2 regions of the Kitasatospora sp. NPDC051170 genome follow, and region 1 is predicted to be linked to the other one. Evidence: riboswitches for the same ligand, from Rfam matches in the RefSeq annotation. Region 1 holds a riboswitch; the other holds the start of a gene.
What was found. A riboswitch is a leader RNA that binds a small molecule or an ion and turns the genes downstream of it on or off. The one in region 1 is predicted to bind S-adenosylmethionine.
Positions count from the first base shown of each region.

Region 2: it holds a riboswitch for S-adenosylmethionine, as region 1 does, so the genes downstream of both, ACIBCA_RS23760 (aminotransferase class V-fold PLP-dependent enzyme) here and thrC (threonine synthase) in region 1, are expected to answer to the same signal.

Region 1 covers NZ_JBITFA010000013.1:191,137-198,428, reverse strand. Annotated here, with positions in the region: gene otsB (trehalose-phosphatase) at 39-881, shown strand; gene ACIBCA_RS26330 (trehalose-6-phosphate synthase) at 859-2,334, opposite strand; gene ACIBCA_RS26325 (glucosyl-3-phosphoglycerate synthase) at 2,373-3,377, opposite strand; SAM riboswitch class I at 3,537-3,672, shown strand; gene thrC (threonine synthase) at 3,689-4,996, shown strand; gene ACIBCA_RS26315 (ubiquitin-like small modifier protein 1) at 5,016-5,294, shown strand; gene ACIBCA_RS26310 (cold-shock protein) at 5,826-6,029, shown strand; gene groL (chaperonin GroEL) at 6,316-7,292, shown strand, end outside.
Region 2 covers NZ_JBITFA010000011.1:250,909-258,200, reverse strand. Annotated here, with positions in the region: gene ACIBCA_RS23785 (Rieske 2Fe-2S domain-containing protein) at 1-624, opposite strand, end outside; gene ACIBCA_RS23780 (c-type cytochrome) at 633-1,442, opposite strand; gene ACIBCA_RS23775 (heme-copper oxidase subunit III) at 1,630-2,250, opposite strand; gene ACIBCA_RS23770 (hypothetical protein) at 2,592-3,017, shown strand; gene trpD (anthranilate phosphoribosyltransferase) at 3,162-4,238, shown strand; SAM riboswitch class IV at 4,346-4,463, shown strand; gene ACIBCA_RS23760 (aminotransferase class V-fold PLP-dependent enzyme) at 4,516-5,877, shown strand; gene ACIBCA_RS23755 (Lrp/AsnC family transcriptional regulator) at 5,893-6,174, opposite strand; gene ACIBCA_RS23750 (rhomboid family intramembrane serine protease) at 6,215-6,997, opposite strand.

The DNA.
Region 1 (7,292 bases):
TGTTCGAGGGGTGGGGATTCGGGGGTATGGGGGTCGGTATGGATATCGAGGAGCGGGTCGGGACCGGGGCCGGGCGGGACGGGGTGCGGGCGATCGTGGGGGCGCCGGGGGAGGCGGTGATCGCGTTGGACTTCGACGGGACGTTGGCGCCGATCGTGGCCGATCCGAGTGCGGCCAGGGCGCATCCCGGAGTGGTGGGGGTGTTGCGGGGGCTGGCGCCGGTGGTGGGGGCCGTGGTGGTGGTGACCGGGCGGCCGGCGGGGTTGGCGGTGGAGTACGGGGGGCTGGAGGAGGTGCCCGGGGTGGTGGTGCTGGGGCACTACGGGGCGGAGCGGTGGGAGAACGGGGTGCTGACCGCGCCGCGGGTGGATCCGGGGGTGGAGCGGGCGAGGGCGGCGCTGCCGGGGGTGCTGGCGCGGGCGGGGGCGCCGGAGGGGACGTGGGTGGAGGACAAGGGGCGGTCGGTGGCGGTGCACACCAGGCGGACGGCTGCGCCGGAGGAGACGCTGGAGCTGTTGAGGCAGCCGGTGGGGGAGCTGGCGGCGGAGTGCGGGCTGGTGGTGGAGCCGGGGCGGCTGGTGCTGGAGCTGCGGCCGCCGGGGGTGGACAAGGGGGCGGCGCTGACCGGCTTCCTGCGGGAGCGGGGGGCGAGGGCGGTGCTGTACGCGGGGGACGACCTGGGGGACGTGGCGGCGTTCGCGGCGGTGGAGAAGTTGAGGGGGGAGGGGCTGAAGGGCGTGCTGGTGTGCGCCGGGACGGTGGGGGACGCGCCGGTGCGGGAGCTGGCGGAGCGGGCGGACGTGGTGGTGTCCGGGCCGGAGGGGGTGGTGGAGCTGCTGGGGGGCCTGGGGGAGGAGATCAGGGCGTTCGGAGCGCGTTGAGCTGGTCGAGGAACCACTGCTGCGGGGGGAGGGCGGTGGCGGCGTCGGCCAGGCGCTTGGTGCGGGCGGCGCGTTCCTCGGGGGGCATGGTGAGGCCCGTGTGGAGGGCCTCGGCGGTGGCGATCACGTCGTAGGGGTTGACGACGAGGGCGTCGTCCTTGAGTTCGGCGTGGGCGCCGGCCTCGCGGGAGAGGACGAGCGCGCAGCCGTGGTCGGAGACGACGGGGACCTCCTTGGCGACGAGGTTCATGCCGTCGCGGATGGGGTTCACGAGGGCGACGTCGGCGAGGCGGTAGGCGGCGAGGCTGCGGGGGAAGTCGTCGTTGACGTGGAGGATCAGGGGCTGCCAGGTGTCGGTGGCGAACTCGGCGTTGATCTCGGCGGCCAGGGTCTCGACGGCGGCGGTGTAGTCGCGGTACTCGGCGAGGTCGGTGCGCGAGGGGTACGCGAAGGCGAGGTGGACCACCCGGTCCTGCCAATCGGGGCGGGTGCGGAGCAGGTGCCGGTAGGCCAGGAGGCCGCGGACGATGTTCTTGCTCAGCTCGGTGCGGTCGACGCGGACGATCGTGCGGCGCTCGCCGACGGCCTCGCGCAGGGCCGCGAGGCGTTCGTCGACGTCGGGGCGGTGGGCGCGTTCGCGGAGGAAGTCGGCGTCGGCGCCGAGGGCGTGGACGCCGAGCCGGGTGGTGCGGCCGTCGTGCGTGACGGTGAGGGCCTCGTGGTCGACGGTGGCGCCGAGGACGGATTCGCAGCAGGCGGCGAAGGCGCGGGCCCAGCGTTCGGTGAGGAAGCCGGCGCGGTCGGCGCCGAGGATGCCGGTGAGGACGGCCGCGGCGACGTCGTCGGGGAGCAGCCGGTAGTACTCGGGCGGGGCCCAGGGGGTGTGGGAGAAGTGGCCGATGCGCAGGTCGGGGCGGGCGGCGCGCAGGAGGGCCGGGGTCAGGGAGAGGTGGTAGTCCTGCACGAGGACGGCGGCCCCGGGGGCGGCTTCGGCGGCGAGGGCTTCGGCGAAGGCCGTGTTGTAGGTGGTGTAGTCGGCCCACTGGGTGCGGAAGCCGGCGTCGAAGGCGGGGGCGGTGGGGGTCGCGTACAGCAGGTGGTGGACGAACCAGAGGGTGGAGTTGGCGACGCCGTTGTAGGCGTGGGCGAAGGTCTCGGGGTCGAGGTCGAGCATCCGGACGGCCTGGCCGCCGACGTCGTGGCCGGCGAGGTCGAGGCGGCCGTGGGGGGCTTCCCGGGCGGCCCGGCGGTCGGCGTCGTTCAGGGCCGCGCAGACCCAGACGGCGTTGGGGTCGTCGATGGCGGAGAGGCCGGAGACCAGGCCGCCGCCGCCTCTGCGGAGGGTCAGGGTGCCGTCGTCCGCGGTGCCGAAGGACACCGGGCCCCGATTGGAGGCCACCAGGACGGGGGCGGTGCCGGTCGCGCTCGAACGTTCGGTCGTGAGATCGCCCATGGTTGGCATCTTGCCGGGGGGTGGGGGTGGCAAACCCCTCAGTGGCGGGTCGCGTATTCCGGGACGGTGTGCATCGGGGGGCGTTCGAGGGCGGTGACGGGGAGGGTGTGGGCGGTGAACTCCCGTGTTTCGGGCGAGCGGGTGAACTGGGTGAGGAGGGGGCGGACGAGGTCGGCGCCGGCCTTGAGGCGGTGGGTGCGGTCGAGGCGTTCGAGGGCGGTGCGGTAGATGGTGGCGGCCATCCGGCCGAGGGCCTGGCCGTCCTGGTGGCGGTGGTGGCGGACGCCGACGTCGACCTGGGCGAGGGCGTCGAGGCCGACGGTTTCGAGGGCGTCGACGAGGAGGCCGAGCTCGACGCCGTAGCCGGTGGGGAAGGGCAGGCGTTCGAGGAGGGAGCGGCGGGCCGCGTACTCGCCGCCCAGGGGCTGGACGAAACCGGCGAGTTCTGGCCAGTGGAGGTTGAGGAGCGGGCGGGCGACGAGTTCGGTGACGCGGCCGCCGCCGGCGGGGACGATCGCGCCCGACTCCGTCTCCAGGGGGCGGTCGTACATGGCCTTGACCAGCTGGATGTCGGGCTCGGTGAGCAGCGGGCCGAGGATGCCGGAGACGAAGGCGGGGTCGAACTCGCGCAGGTCGGCGTCGATGAAGCAGACGAGGTCGCCGTGGGTGACGAGCAGGGAGCGCCAGAGGACCTCGCCCTTGCCGGGGACGGCGGGCAGGCGCGGGAGGATGGCGTCGCGGTGTTCGACGCGGGCGCCGGCCTCGGCGGCCGCGGCGGCGGTGGCGTCGGTGGAGCCGGAGTCGACGACGACGAGTTCGTCGACGAGGGGGAGGCGTTCCATCAGTTCGCGGCGGATGGTGCGGACGATGTCCCCGACGGTCGCCTCCTCGTCGAGGGCGGGCAGGACGACGCTGACGGTGTGGCCCGTGCGCTCCTTGGCGCGCAGGAGGTCCTGGGCCGGCCGGTCCGCCGCGGCCCAGGAGCGCCGGCGTAGCCAGGACGCCGCCTGCGGGAGGAGCTCGGGGGTCGGTTCGGCGGGCACGGGGTTCTCCTCGACGGGGTCGGGCGGGCTTGGTCGAGACGTGTCATCTCGCGTGGCGGACAGCCCGATTCGGGTTTGACGCCTTCGGATACAGTCTTCGTACGGCGGTCGGACCTTGGCACACTGGGGTAACCGCCCGAGCACCACCACAATTTCACAAGCTCATCCAGAGGGACTGAGGGAACGGCCCGTTGACGTCCCGGCAACCTTCTCGCTCGGCTGTCTTCGACAGGCCCCGGCGGGACAGGTGCCAATTCCGGCCTGTGGCGCGACCGCGCCGCGGGGAAGATGAGGAGAGAGGCTCCGCCATCATGGCCATCGACGTTGCCGCACCTACCCCCAGCCTCCGGCCGGAGGTACCCCCGACCGTGGACCTCGGCCCCGCCGCCGCCCTGTCCTGTCGGGAGTGCGGAACCCGCTTCCCGCTCGGCCCCAGCTTCGCCTGCCTGGAGTGCTTCGGGCCGCTGGAGATCGCGTACGAGTTCGGCAGCGAGGGCGCCGAGGAGCTGCGCAAGCGGATCGAGGCCGGGCCCGCGTCCATCTGGCGCTACGCGCCGCTGCTGCCGGTGCCGGCCGACGTCGCCTCCAAGCCGAACCTGAACCCGGGGTGGACCCCGCTGGTGAAGGCGGACAACCTGGGCCGCGAGCTCGGGTTCACCGCGCAGCTGCACGTCAAGGACGACTCCGGCAACCCGACGCACTCGTTCAAGGACCGCGTGGTCGCCTGCGCGATCGAGGCGGCGCGGGCCTTCGGGTACACCACGCTGTCCTGCTCCTCGACCGGCAACCTGGCCGGTGCGGTGGGCGCGGCGGCGGCCCGGGCGGGCTTCCGGTCCTGCGTGTTCATCCCGCACGACCTGGAGCAGGGCAAGGTCGTGATGGCCGGGGTGTACGGCGGCGAGCTCGTCGGCATCGAGGGCAACTACGACGACGTGAACCGCTTCTGCTCGGAGCTCATCGGGGACCCGGCCGGCGAGGGCTGGGGCTTCGTGAACGTCAACCTGCGGCCGTACTACGGCGAGGGGTCCAAGACGCTGGCGTACGAGATCTGCGAGCAGCTCGGCTGGCGGCTGCCGGAGCAGATCGTCATCCCGGTCGCCTCGGGCTCGCAGCTGACGAAGATCGACAAGGGGCTGCAGGAGCTGATCAAGCTCGGCCTCGTGGAGGACCGGCCGTACCGGATCTTCGGTGCGCAGGCCGAGGGCTGCTCCCCGGTGTCCACGGCGTTCAAGGACGGCCGTGACGTGATCCGGCCGGTCAAGCCGGACACCATCGCCAAGTCGCTGGCCATCGGCAACCCGGCGGACGGCCCGTACGTGCTGGACATCGCCCGCCGCACCGGCGGCGCCGTCGAGGACGTGACGGACGCGGAGGTCGTGGAGGCGATCCGGCTGCTGGCCCGTACGGAGGGGATCTTCGCCGAGACCGCGGGCGGCGTGACCGTCGGCGTGCTCAAGAAGTTGGTCGAGACCGGGCAGCTGGACCCGGCCAAGGAGACCGTCGCGATCAACACCGGCGACGGCCTCAAGACGCTGGACGCCGTCTCCGACGCCGGGATGACCGCCGTCATCCGCCCCACCCTGGCGTCCTTCCGCGACGCCGGCCTCGCGTCCGCCTGAACCACCCGATAGGAGAGCCATGAGCGCGAACGTCCGCATCCCCACCATCCTGCGCACCTACACCGGCGGCGCCGCCGAGGTGAGCGCCGAGGGCGCCACCCTGGGCGAGGTCGTCGCCGACCTGGAGAAGAACCACCCGGGCATCGCGGCCCGCATCCTGGACGACACCGGCAAGCTGCGCCGTTTCGTGAACGTGTACGTGAACGACGACGACGTGCGTTTCGCCGAGGGACTGGCGACCGGGATCAAGGACGGCGCGAGCGTCTCGATCATTCCGGCGGTCGCCGGAGGCTGCTGACCCGCAAGGGTCCGGCAAGGGCTCGGCAAGGGCTTGAAACGGCCGTTCACGCGTGCGGAATTCGATTCTCCGCATGTGTGGACGGCCCTTGCATTTCGGCGGGAATATTTCCTGGTCGAGTGGGAGTAGAGTGTGGCTCGGTTGGGAACGAGGTTCCTTTTCCGATTCGCCGGACGGGGTCCGGCCGCTGAGACCGGCCCGGGGCAGGGGCCGTGAAACATGTCAGGCAGATGTCAGAATTCCGGTGGCGGATTGGGGTAATTCGTCCGCTGTGTCCGGGCTGAAATGCCGATTTCCTCCAGGTTCGCTCGGGATTGTCCCTTGACGCTGCGTCGGAATTCCCGGCGATTGGCTCTGTTGCAGAGGGCGTCGATCCGGATACATTCAGCCGCGGTCGACGTAATCGCCTCGCCCGGCGTACCACGGCGGCCGCGGCTGCGCCCAGGGGGGGTTCCCCGGGCCGGCCTACCAGAACCGGGCCCGCGACCTGCGGGCGCGTGAAGGGCCAGCACAGCACTAGGGGAGTTCGGAATGGCTCAGGGCACCGTCAAGTGGTTCAACGCGGAGAAGGGCTACGGCTTCATCGCGGTCGACGGTGGTGCGGACGTCTTCGTCCACTACAGCGCGATCCAGATGGACGGCTACCGCACCCTCGAGGAGGGCCAGCGGGTCGAGTTCGAGATCTCCCAGGGACAGAAGGGCCCGCAGGCGGACATGGTTCGCGCGGCGGTCTGACCTTCCGGCTCCAGGAGCTCGTCGCGGCCCACGGCTGGTGACCACTCGCTTCTTCGGCGGGCCCGTACGACGACAGTCGTACGGGCCCGTTCGCGTGTCCGGGGCTTGCACTCGACCACCCGGAGTGCTAATCATTGGCGTTAGCACTCAGAGCTTGAGAGTGATAAGCGGACCGGGTCGGTGAGGTCCCGGGGAGCGCAGGGGAATGGACCTGCGCGACCAGGACCGTCCGTCGCGGGCACCCCTTGGTCCGAGCAGTCGACCGTGTCCCGGAGGACCACTTCTGATGGCCAAGATCATCGCCTTTGATGAGGAAGCTCGCCGCGGCCTCGAGCGTGGCATGAACCAGCTCGCCGACGCGGTGAAGGTCACGCTCGGCCCCAAGGGCCGCAACGTCGTGCTGGAGAAGAAGTGGGGCGCCCCCACGATCACCAACGACGGTGTCTCCATCGCCAAGGAGATCGAGCTCGAGGACCCGTACGAGAAGATCGGTGCGGAGCTCGTCAAGGAGGTCGCCAAGAAGACGGACGACGTCGCTGGTGACGGCACCACCACCGCCACCGTGCTCGCCCAGGCCCTGGTTCGCGAGGGTCTGCGCAACGTCGCCGCCGGCGCCAACCCGATGGCCCTGAAGCGCGGTATCGAGAAGGCCGTCGCCGCCGTCTCGGACCAGCTGCTGGCCCAGGCCAAGGACGTGGAGACCAAGGAGCAGATCGCCTCCACCGCCTCCATCTCGGCCGCCGACACCCAGATCGGCGAGCTCATCGCCGAGGCCATGGACAAGGTCGGCAAGGAAGGCGTCATCACCGTCGAGGAGAGCAACACCTTCGGTCTGGAGCTCGAGCTCACCGAGGGCATGCGCTTCGACAAGGGCTACATCTCCGCCTACTTCGCGACCGACCTGGAGCGCATGGAGGCGACGTTCGAGGACCCGTACATCCTCATCGCCAACTCCAAGATCGGCTCGGTCAAGGACCTGCTCCCGCTGCTGGAGAAGGTCATGCAGAGCGGCAAGCCGCTCGTCATCATCGCCGAGGACGTCGAGGGCGAGGCCCTGTCGACCCTGGTCGTGAACAAGATCCGCGGCACCTTCAAGTCCGTCGCCGTCAAGGCCCCGGGCTTCGGTGACCGCCGCAAGGCCATGCTCGGCGACATCGCCATCCTCACCGGTGGCACCGTGATCTCCGAGGAGGTCGGCCTCAAGCTGGAGAACGCCGGTCTCGACCTGCTGGGCACCGCCCGCAAGGTGGTCATCACCAAGGA
Region 2 (7,292 bases), on a different contig from region 1:
CATGGTGCTCATGTTGACGAGCGCCAGCGGCTGGGCCTCGGTGGCCTTCTTCCAGCCGGTCTCGGCCAGCTTCTTCTCGGGCAGCGGGCCCAGGTCGCGCAGCAGGACCACACCGGAGAGCGGGACCAGCGCCATCGAGCCGATGAGGGTGTTGCGGATCATCTTGCGGCGGCCGAAGCCGGACTCCGCGGCACCGGTCCTGAACTGCCCGATGACGTCCGCGCGGACCTCGTCGTCGGCCTCGATCGGGTGGCGCTCGGCCGGGATCTCGACGTCCGACATCAGGGTGCGGGCCCAGTGGACCGCACCGGCGCCGATCATGAACAGCGCGACGCCCAGGGTCAGGCCCAGCGCGAAGTTCAGCGCGCTGACGTGACCCAGCGGGAAGATGTAGACGATCTTGTCCGGGTCGATGGCCACGTACGAGACGATGAAACCGACGGTGGCGACCATCGACACCAGGAACATCAGCGAGACCTGGCGCTCGGCGCGCGAGGCCGCCTTCTCGTCGATGTCCGTGCGGCGCGGCTCGTGGGCCGGCAGGCCCGGGTCGGCGAACGGGTTGCCGTGCTCGGCGACCTCGCCGGCGGAGCCGTGGGACTCCGGCAGGTTCTCTTCTGACATGTCGTGGCTCATGACTTCTTGGCCTTGGTGGTGTGGGCGGCGACCCAGATCGCGACCGCGATGAGCGTGCCGAGCCCGAAGATCCAGCCGAACAGACCCTCGGTCACCGGACCGAGGCTGCCGAGCGTGAGACCACCGGGGTTGGGCTCCTCGCTGGTGGTGTGGCGGACGAAGGCCACGATCTGCTTCTTCTGCTCCTCGGGCATGGTGGTGTCCGGGAACGACGGCATGTTCTGCGGGCCGGTCTGCATGGCCTCGTAGATGTGCTTGGCGTCCACGCCCTCGAGCGACGGCGCGTACTTGCCCTTGGTCAGGGCACCGCCCTGGCCCGCGAAGTTGTGGCACTGGGCGCAGTTGGTGCGGAACAGCTCGCCACCCTTGGAGATGTCCTCCGGGTTGGTCGAGTTGTACTGCGCCGGCTTCGGCGTGACCGGGCCGGGGCCGAGCGAGCCGATGAACGCGGCGAGCTGGTCGATCTCGGCCTGCGAGTAGATGTTCTTCTTGCGCGGCACCTGGGCGCCGGGCTGCTGGGCGGGCATGCGGCCGGTGCCGACCTGGAAGTCGACGGAGGCGGTGCCGACGCCGACCAGGCTCGGGCCGTCGCTGCTGCCCTGGCCGTTCAGACCGTGGCAGGAGGAGCAGCCGACGGCGAAGAGCTTCTTGCCCTCTTCGATGTCGAGCGACTGCGCGGCGACCTCGGCCTGCGCCTTGTCGGCGGGCGCGAACGCGGCGTACAGCCCCCCGGTTGCCGCCAGGGCGAAGAGTAGGACGACCAGCGCCGCCAATGGGTGGCGCCGTCGTGCGGAGAGCTTTTTCACGGAATAACCCCGGTGTCAGGATCTGGTCGACTGGTGGGTGCACCCGGCGGCCGGTCTGGCCGGCACGAGGCTGCCTCTCTAGGGCTGCGCGCGCGGTCGGTCGGTGGGAGCGTCGGCACCGGCAGAAGCGGCCCTGCGCCGGTGAGGGCGGGGGCCGCAGCCGGTGGCCAGCGACCTGATCAGCTGGTTACTTGATCAGGTAGATGGTCGCGAACAGGCCGATCCACACGACGTCGACGAAGTGCCAGTAGTACGACACGACGATCGCCGCGGTGGCCTGCTCGTGCGTGAAGCGCTTGGCTGCGTACGTCCGTCCCAGGACCAGCAGGAACGCGATCAGACCGCCCGTCACGTGAAGACCGTGGAAGCCGGTGGTCAGGTAGAACACCGTGCCGTACGGGTCGGAGGACAGCGAGAGGCCGTCCTTCTTCACCAGCTCGGTGTACTCGAAGATCTGACCGCCGATGAAGATCGCGCCCATGAAGAACGTCAGGATGAACCACGCGCGGAGCTTCTTCACGTCCCCGCGCTCGGCGGCGAACACGCCGAGCTGGCAGGTCAGCGAGGAGAGCACCAGGATCGTGGTGTTTCCCGCGGAGAAGGGGACGTTGAGGGCGTGGGCCTTCTCGGTCCAGAACTCGGCCCCCTTGACGGAGCGGAGCGTGAAGTACATCGCGAAGAGGGCCGCGAAGAACATCAGCTCGGAACTGAGCCAGACGATCGTTCCGACGCTGACCATGTTCGGTCGATTGACCGATCCATGCGCGTGCCCGGTTTCTGTTGCTGTTGCTGTCGCCACGACGGACATTATGTCGGTCCCTTATTCCGTCTTCACGCCGGGGGGTGTCCCTCGGAGTGTCCGGTGCGTGCGGTATGCCCGCTTGAGGGTGAACCGGGGGTGCGCGGGGGGTGCCGACGGCGGCTGAGCAGGCGGGTGTCCCTTTTCTGACGGTTCCTCGCAGGGGTCGTTGCACCGTTCGGGTGGACCGGGCCGGGGCGGGTGACGGGGTGTCCTCCAGGCGGGCGAGCGGCGGGCGCGGCGGGCTGAGGAGGAAGGTGTGCGCGGGGGAGTCGGTGAGGAGGTAAAGCGGAGTAGCATCCGGATCAGGCGAACGTGGTCCGGATCACATCTTGAGGGAGCAGGGTCCCATGGCGTACACGACCTCCGAGACGCTCACCGTCCTGGTCTACAGCGACGACCGCAACACCCGTGAGCAGGTGCTGACGGCACTCGGCCGCCGGCCCGCCGAGGATCTTCCGGAGATCTCCTACCTGGAGTGCGCGACCACCCCCGCGGTGCTCAAGGCGCTGGAGAAGGGCGGGGTGGACCTCTGCGTGCTGGACGGCGAGGCCGTGCCGGCCGGCGGGCTGGGGCTCGCGCGGCAGCTGAAGGACGAGATCTACGGCTGCCCGCCGGTGCTGGTGCTGATCGGCCGGCCGCAGGACTCCTGGCTGGCCGCCTGGAGCCGGGCCGACGCGGCGATCTCCCGCCCGGTGGACCCGGTGGCGCTGGCCGAGGCGGCCTCCGTGCTGCTGCGGGCCCGGGTGGCGAAGAGGACCCCGGCCGCGCGCTGAGCGCGCCCCGGCGCCAGCCCTGTTTCCAGAGCCGTCTCAGTACTGGAGAAGACACCGTCGCGGGCGACCCGCCGCTCGATAGGCTGACTTCAACCGAACGGACGTCCCCCGCGGAGGGGGAACCGATGACAGTTGGAGTCAGCCATGGTGAACGTGAACCCTGCGAACGGCGGTAGCGACCCCGCGCAGGTGGTCCGCACCTGGCCGGACCTCCTGTCGGCGCTGCTGAACGGGGAGGACCTCGACCGCTCGGCCACCGCGTGGGCGATGGACCGGATCATGAGCGGCGAGGCCACCCCGGTCCAGGTGGCCGGCTTCATGGTCGCGCTGCGGGCCAAGGGCGAGACCGTCGACGAGATCACCGGTCTGGTCGACGCGATGTACGCGCACGCCGAGCCGCTGGAGATCCCCGGGCCGGCGGTGGACATCGTCGGCACCGGCGGGGACCGGGCGAAGACCGTCAACATCTCCACCATGTCCGCGATCGTCGCGGCCGCCGCGGGCGCGAAGGTGGTCAAGCACGGCAACCGGTCCGCCTCCTCGGCGAGCGGGTCCTCGGACGTGCTGGAGAAGCTCGGGGTCAGGCTCGACCTCTCCTCCCGCCGGGTGGCCGAGGTGGCCGAGGAGGTCGGGCTCACCTTCGCCTTCGCGGCCAGGTTCCACCCCTCGATGCGGCACGCCGCCCCCGCCCGCAGCGGGCTGGGGGTGCCGACCTCCTTCAACATCCTCGGCCCGCTGACCAACCCGGCGAAGGTCACCGCGCACGCCATCGGCTGCTTCGACACCCGGCTCTCCGGGCTGATCGCCGGGGTGCTCGCCCGGCGCGGCTCCACCGCGCTGGTCTTCCGCGGCGACGACGGCCTGGACGAGCTGACCATCAGCACCACCTCGCGGGTGTGGATCGTGCGCGACGGCGGCGTCACCGAGATGACCCTCGACCCCCGGGACCTGGGCATCGAGCTGGTCGGCATCGAGGCACTGCGCGGCGGGGACCCGTCGTTCAACGCCGAGGTCGCGCGCCGGCTGCTCGCCGGGGAGCGCGGGCCGGTGCGGGACGCCGTCCTGCTGAACACCGCCTCGGCGCTGGTGGCGCTCGACCTGGGCGAGGCGCCGCTCACCGAACAGCTGGCGGCGGGCATGGCGCGGGCCGCGGAGGCGATCGACTCGGGCGCGGCGGAGGAGAAGCTGCGCCGCTGGTCGGCGGCCACCACCCGGATCTGAGAGGGGAGTTGGGGGCCCGTGCCGGTGCGCCGGCACGGGCCCCCGGTGTGTCCGGATGGTGGACCTTCGTTTGACCACTCGACGTACGCGACCTAGAGTCTTCGCCAGGTCATGAGTGACAGCGTCAAGCCCCAGCTTGCTGTCCGGCAACCCTCCGTCCGTGGCGGGGTGCCCTGGGTGAGGACCGGGTCGTACGGCGCATCGTCCGTGCGGCAAGCGCGGACACCGGACGACTAGCACTCCCGGGGTCCCTCACCCGTAGAAGGAGTGCATCCTCATGTCGATTGCCACCGAAATCTGCGCCCCCCTCGCCGTCCTCGGCGCCGACGTCCAGGTCCCGCTCGCCAGCGGTGAGAAGGTCGGCTACGCGGCGCTGGACTACGCGGCCAGCTCCCCGGCGCTCCAGCGGGTGTGGGACGACGTCGCCGCGTACGCGCCGTACTACGGCAGCGTGCACCGCGGCGCCGGGTACCTCTCGCAGCTGTCCACCGACCTGTTCGAGCAGAGCCGGCGCACCGTCGCCGAGTTCCTCGGCCTGCGCGAGGGCGACCAGGTGGTCTTCACCCGCGCCACCACCGACTCCCTCAACCTGCTGGCCTCGGCCCTGCCCGCCGGCACCCGGGTGTTCGCCTTCGAGACCGAGCACCACGCCTCACTGCTGCCGTGGGCGCACGCCGGACTGGACGTCAGCTACCTGCGGGCGCCGCGCTCCCGCGCCGAGGCGGTGGCCGCGCTGGACGCCGCGCTCGCCGAGGCCCCCGAGGGCCCCAAGCTGCTCTGCGTCACCGGCGCCTCCAACGTCACCGGCGAGCTGTGGCCGGTCGCCGAGCTGACCGGGACCGCGCACCGGCACGGCGCCCGGGTCGTGCTGGACGCCGCGCAGCTGGCCCCGCACCACCGGGTGTCGGTGAGCGAGCTGGACGTGGACTGGATCGCCTTCTCCGGCCACAAGATCTACGCGCCGTTCGGCGCCGGCGTGCTGGCCGGCCGGGCGGACTGGCTGGACGCGGCCGAGCCGTACCTGGCCGGCGGCGGCGCGACCCGGACGGTGGCCCGGGAGGTGGACGGCTCGGTGGCCGTCCAGTGGCACACCGGCCCGGCGCGGCACGAGGCCGGCTCGCCGAACGTCATCGGCGCCTACGCCATCGCCTCGGCCTGCCGGGCGCTGACCGAGGCCGGCTTTGACGCGCTGGAGGCCCGCGAGCGGCAGCTGGTGGAGCGGCTGACGGACGGGCTGGCGGAGATCCCGCAGGTGCGGGTGCTGAACCTGTTCGGTGAGGGCTCGGCCCGGGTGGGCGTGCTGTCCTTCGTGGTCCAGGGCTGGAACAGCTCGCACTTCTCGGCCGCGCTGTCCGCCGAGTACGGCATCGGGGTGCGCGACGGGCTGTTCTGCGCCCACCCGCTGGTGCGCACCCTCCTCGGGGACGAGGACGTGGCGCCCTCCGAGTGCGGGGCACCGGAGCCCTCGCTGCCGGGCGAGCGCAGCCTCAACGCGATCCGGGTGAGCTTCGGGGCGGGGACTCCGGACGAGCACGTCGAGCGGTTCCTGACCGCCGTCCGCGAGCTGGTCACGGACGGCGCGGCCTGGAACTACCGCAACGAGGGCGGGCGTTGCGTCGCCGACACCCGTCGCGGCTGAGACCTCTTACTACCGCTACTCGTCCAGGCCCAGGGCGAAGGCCGCGTCCAGGTCGTGCTGGGAGTAGGTGCGGAAGGCGATCTGGGTCTCGGTGTGCGCCACGCCCGGGACCTTGTTGAGCCGGCCGGGGATGACGTCGGCCAGGTCGTCGTGCCGGCGGACGCGGACCATCGCCACCAGGTCGTAGCCACCCGTCACGGAGTACACCTCGCTGACGCCTTCGAGGGCGGCGATGGCCTCGGCGATCTCCGGGATGCGGTCGACGCTGGTCTTGATCAGGACGATGGCGGTGATCACTGTTCGGCTCCTTCGTGAGGTGCCGCCAGCGTATCGGGCGTCAGCCGGGGCGTCGCGGGGGGTGGCCGACGACGGTGCAGGCGTAGAGGAAGCCCGCCGAGAAGCCGATGACGTGGACCAGGTACGCCACCCCCGGCCCGGCCGAGTGCACCGACCACCACTGGAGGGTGAACCAGAGGCCGAGCACCAGCCAGGCCGGGAACCGCAGCGGCAGGAACAGCAGCAGCGGCACGAGCGTCGTCACCCGGGCCCGGGGGTGCAGGCGCAGGTAGGCGCCGAGCACGGCGGAGATCGCGCCCGAGGCGCCGATCAGGACGCGGGTGGAGTCGGGCGAGTGCGCCTCGGCGAGCGCGAAGCCGTACGTGGCCAGGCTGCCGGCGGCCAGGTAGAAGAGGGCGAACCGGGCGCGGCCGAGGCGCTGTTCGACGGTCGGGCCGAACACGTGCAGGAAGAGCAGGTTGCCCAGCAGGTGCAGCCAGCCCGCGTGGAGGAAGAGCCCGGTGAGCACCGACAGCGCCGCATGCTTGCCCGGGGTCGGCGAGGCCGGGCAGCCGGGCACGGGGTCGGGGGCCTCGGCGAGCTGGGCGGAGCTCAGCGGCCGGCCCGCCAGCAGCTCCGCCGGGACGGCGCCCCAGCGCTGCTCGTAGCGCTGCTCGGCGCAGACCCGGGCCTGGCCGGTGCCGTACAGCGGGTTGAGCCCGGCCGCCGGGCCGATCAGGAACACCAGGGTGTTGAGCGCGATCAGGGCGTAACTGACCGCCGGGACGGGCACGGCCGGGCGGCCGGCCGCGGCACCGGTGTGGTCGGGGGCCGTGAGCGCCATGGGACTGGGGCGTGTCTTTCGGCTCACGTCGGATCAGCGGGCGTCGTTGGGGTGCGTGCATCGGCGGCGCCGAGGAGGGAGCCACTGCGGAGCATTGGCGACTGACGAGAAGCCGGCGAGGTGCGCTTGTGCCCTGGGGGTACCTCCCGGCCGAAGGCTGGGGGAGCGGCGACCGCCCGGCGGGAATTGTCAGACACGCCCCTAAGCCTCCCTCCCGGCGCGGGGGGTGACGCCGTCGGGTACGGCAGGTGGAGCAACGTTTTCCATCCCCTGAACCGGTGGCCCCGGTGGTTGC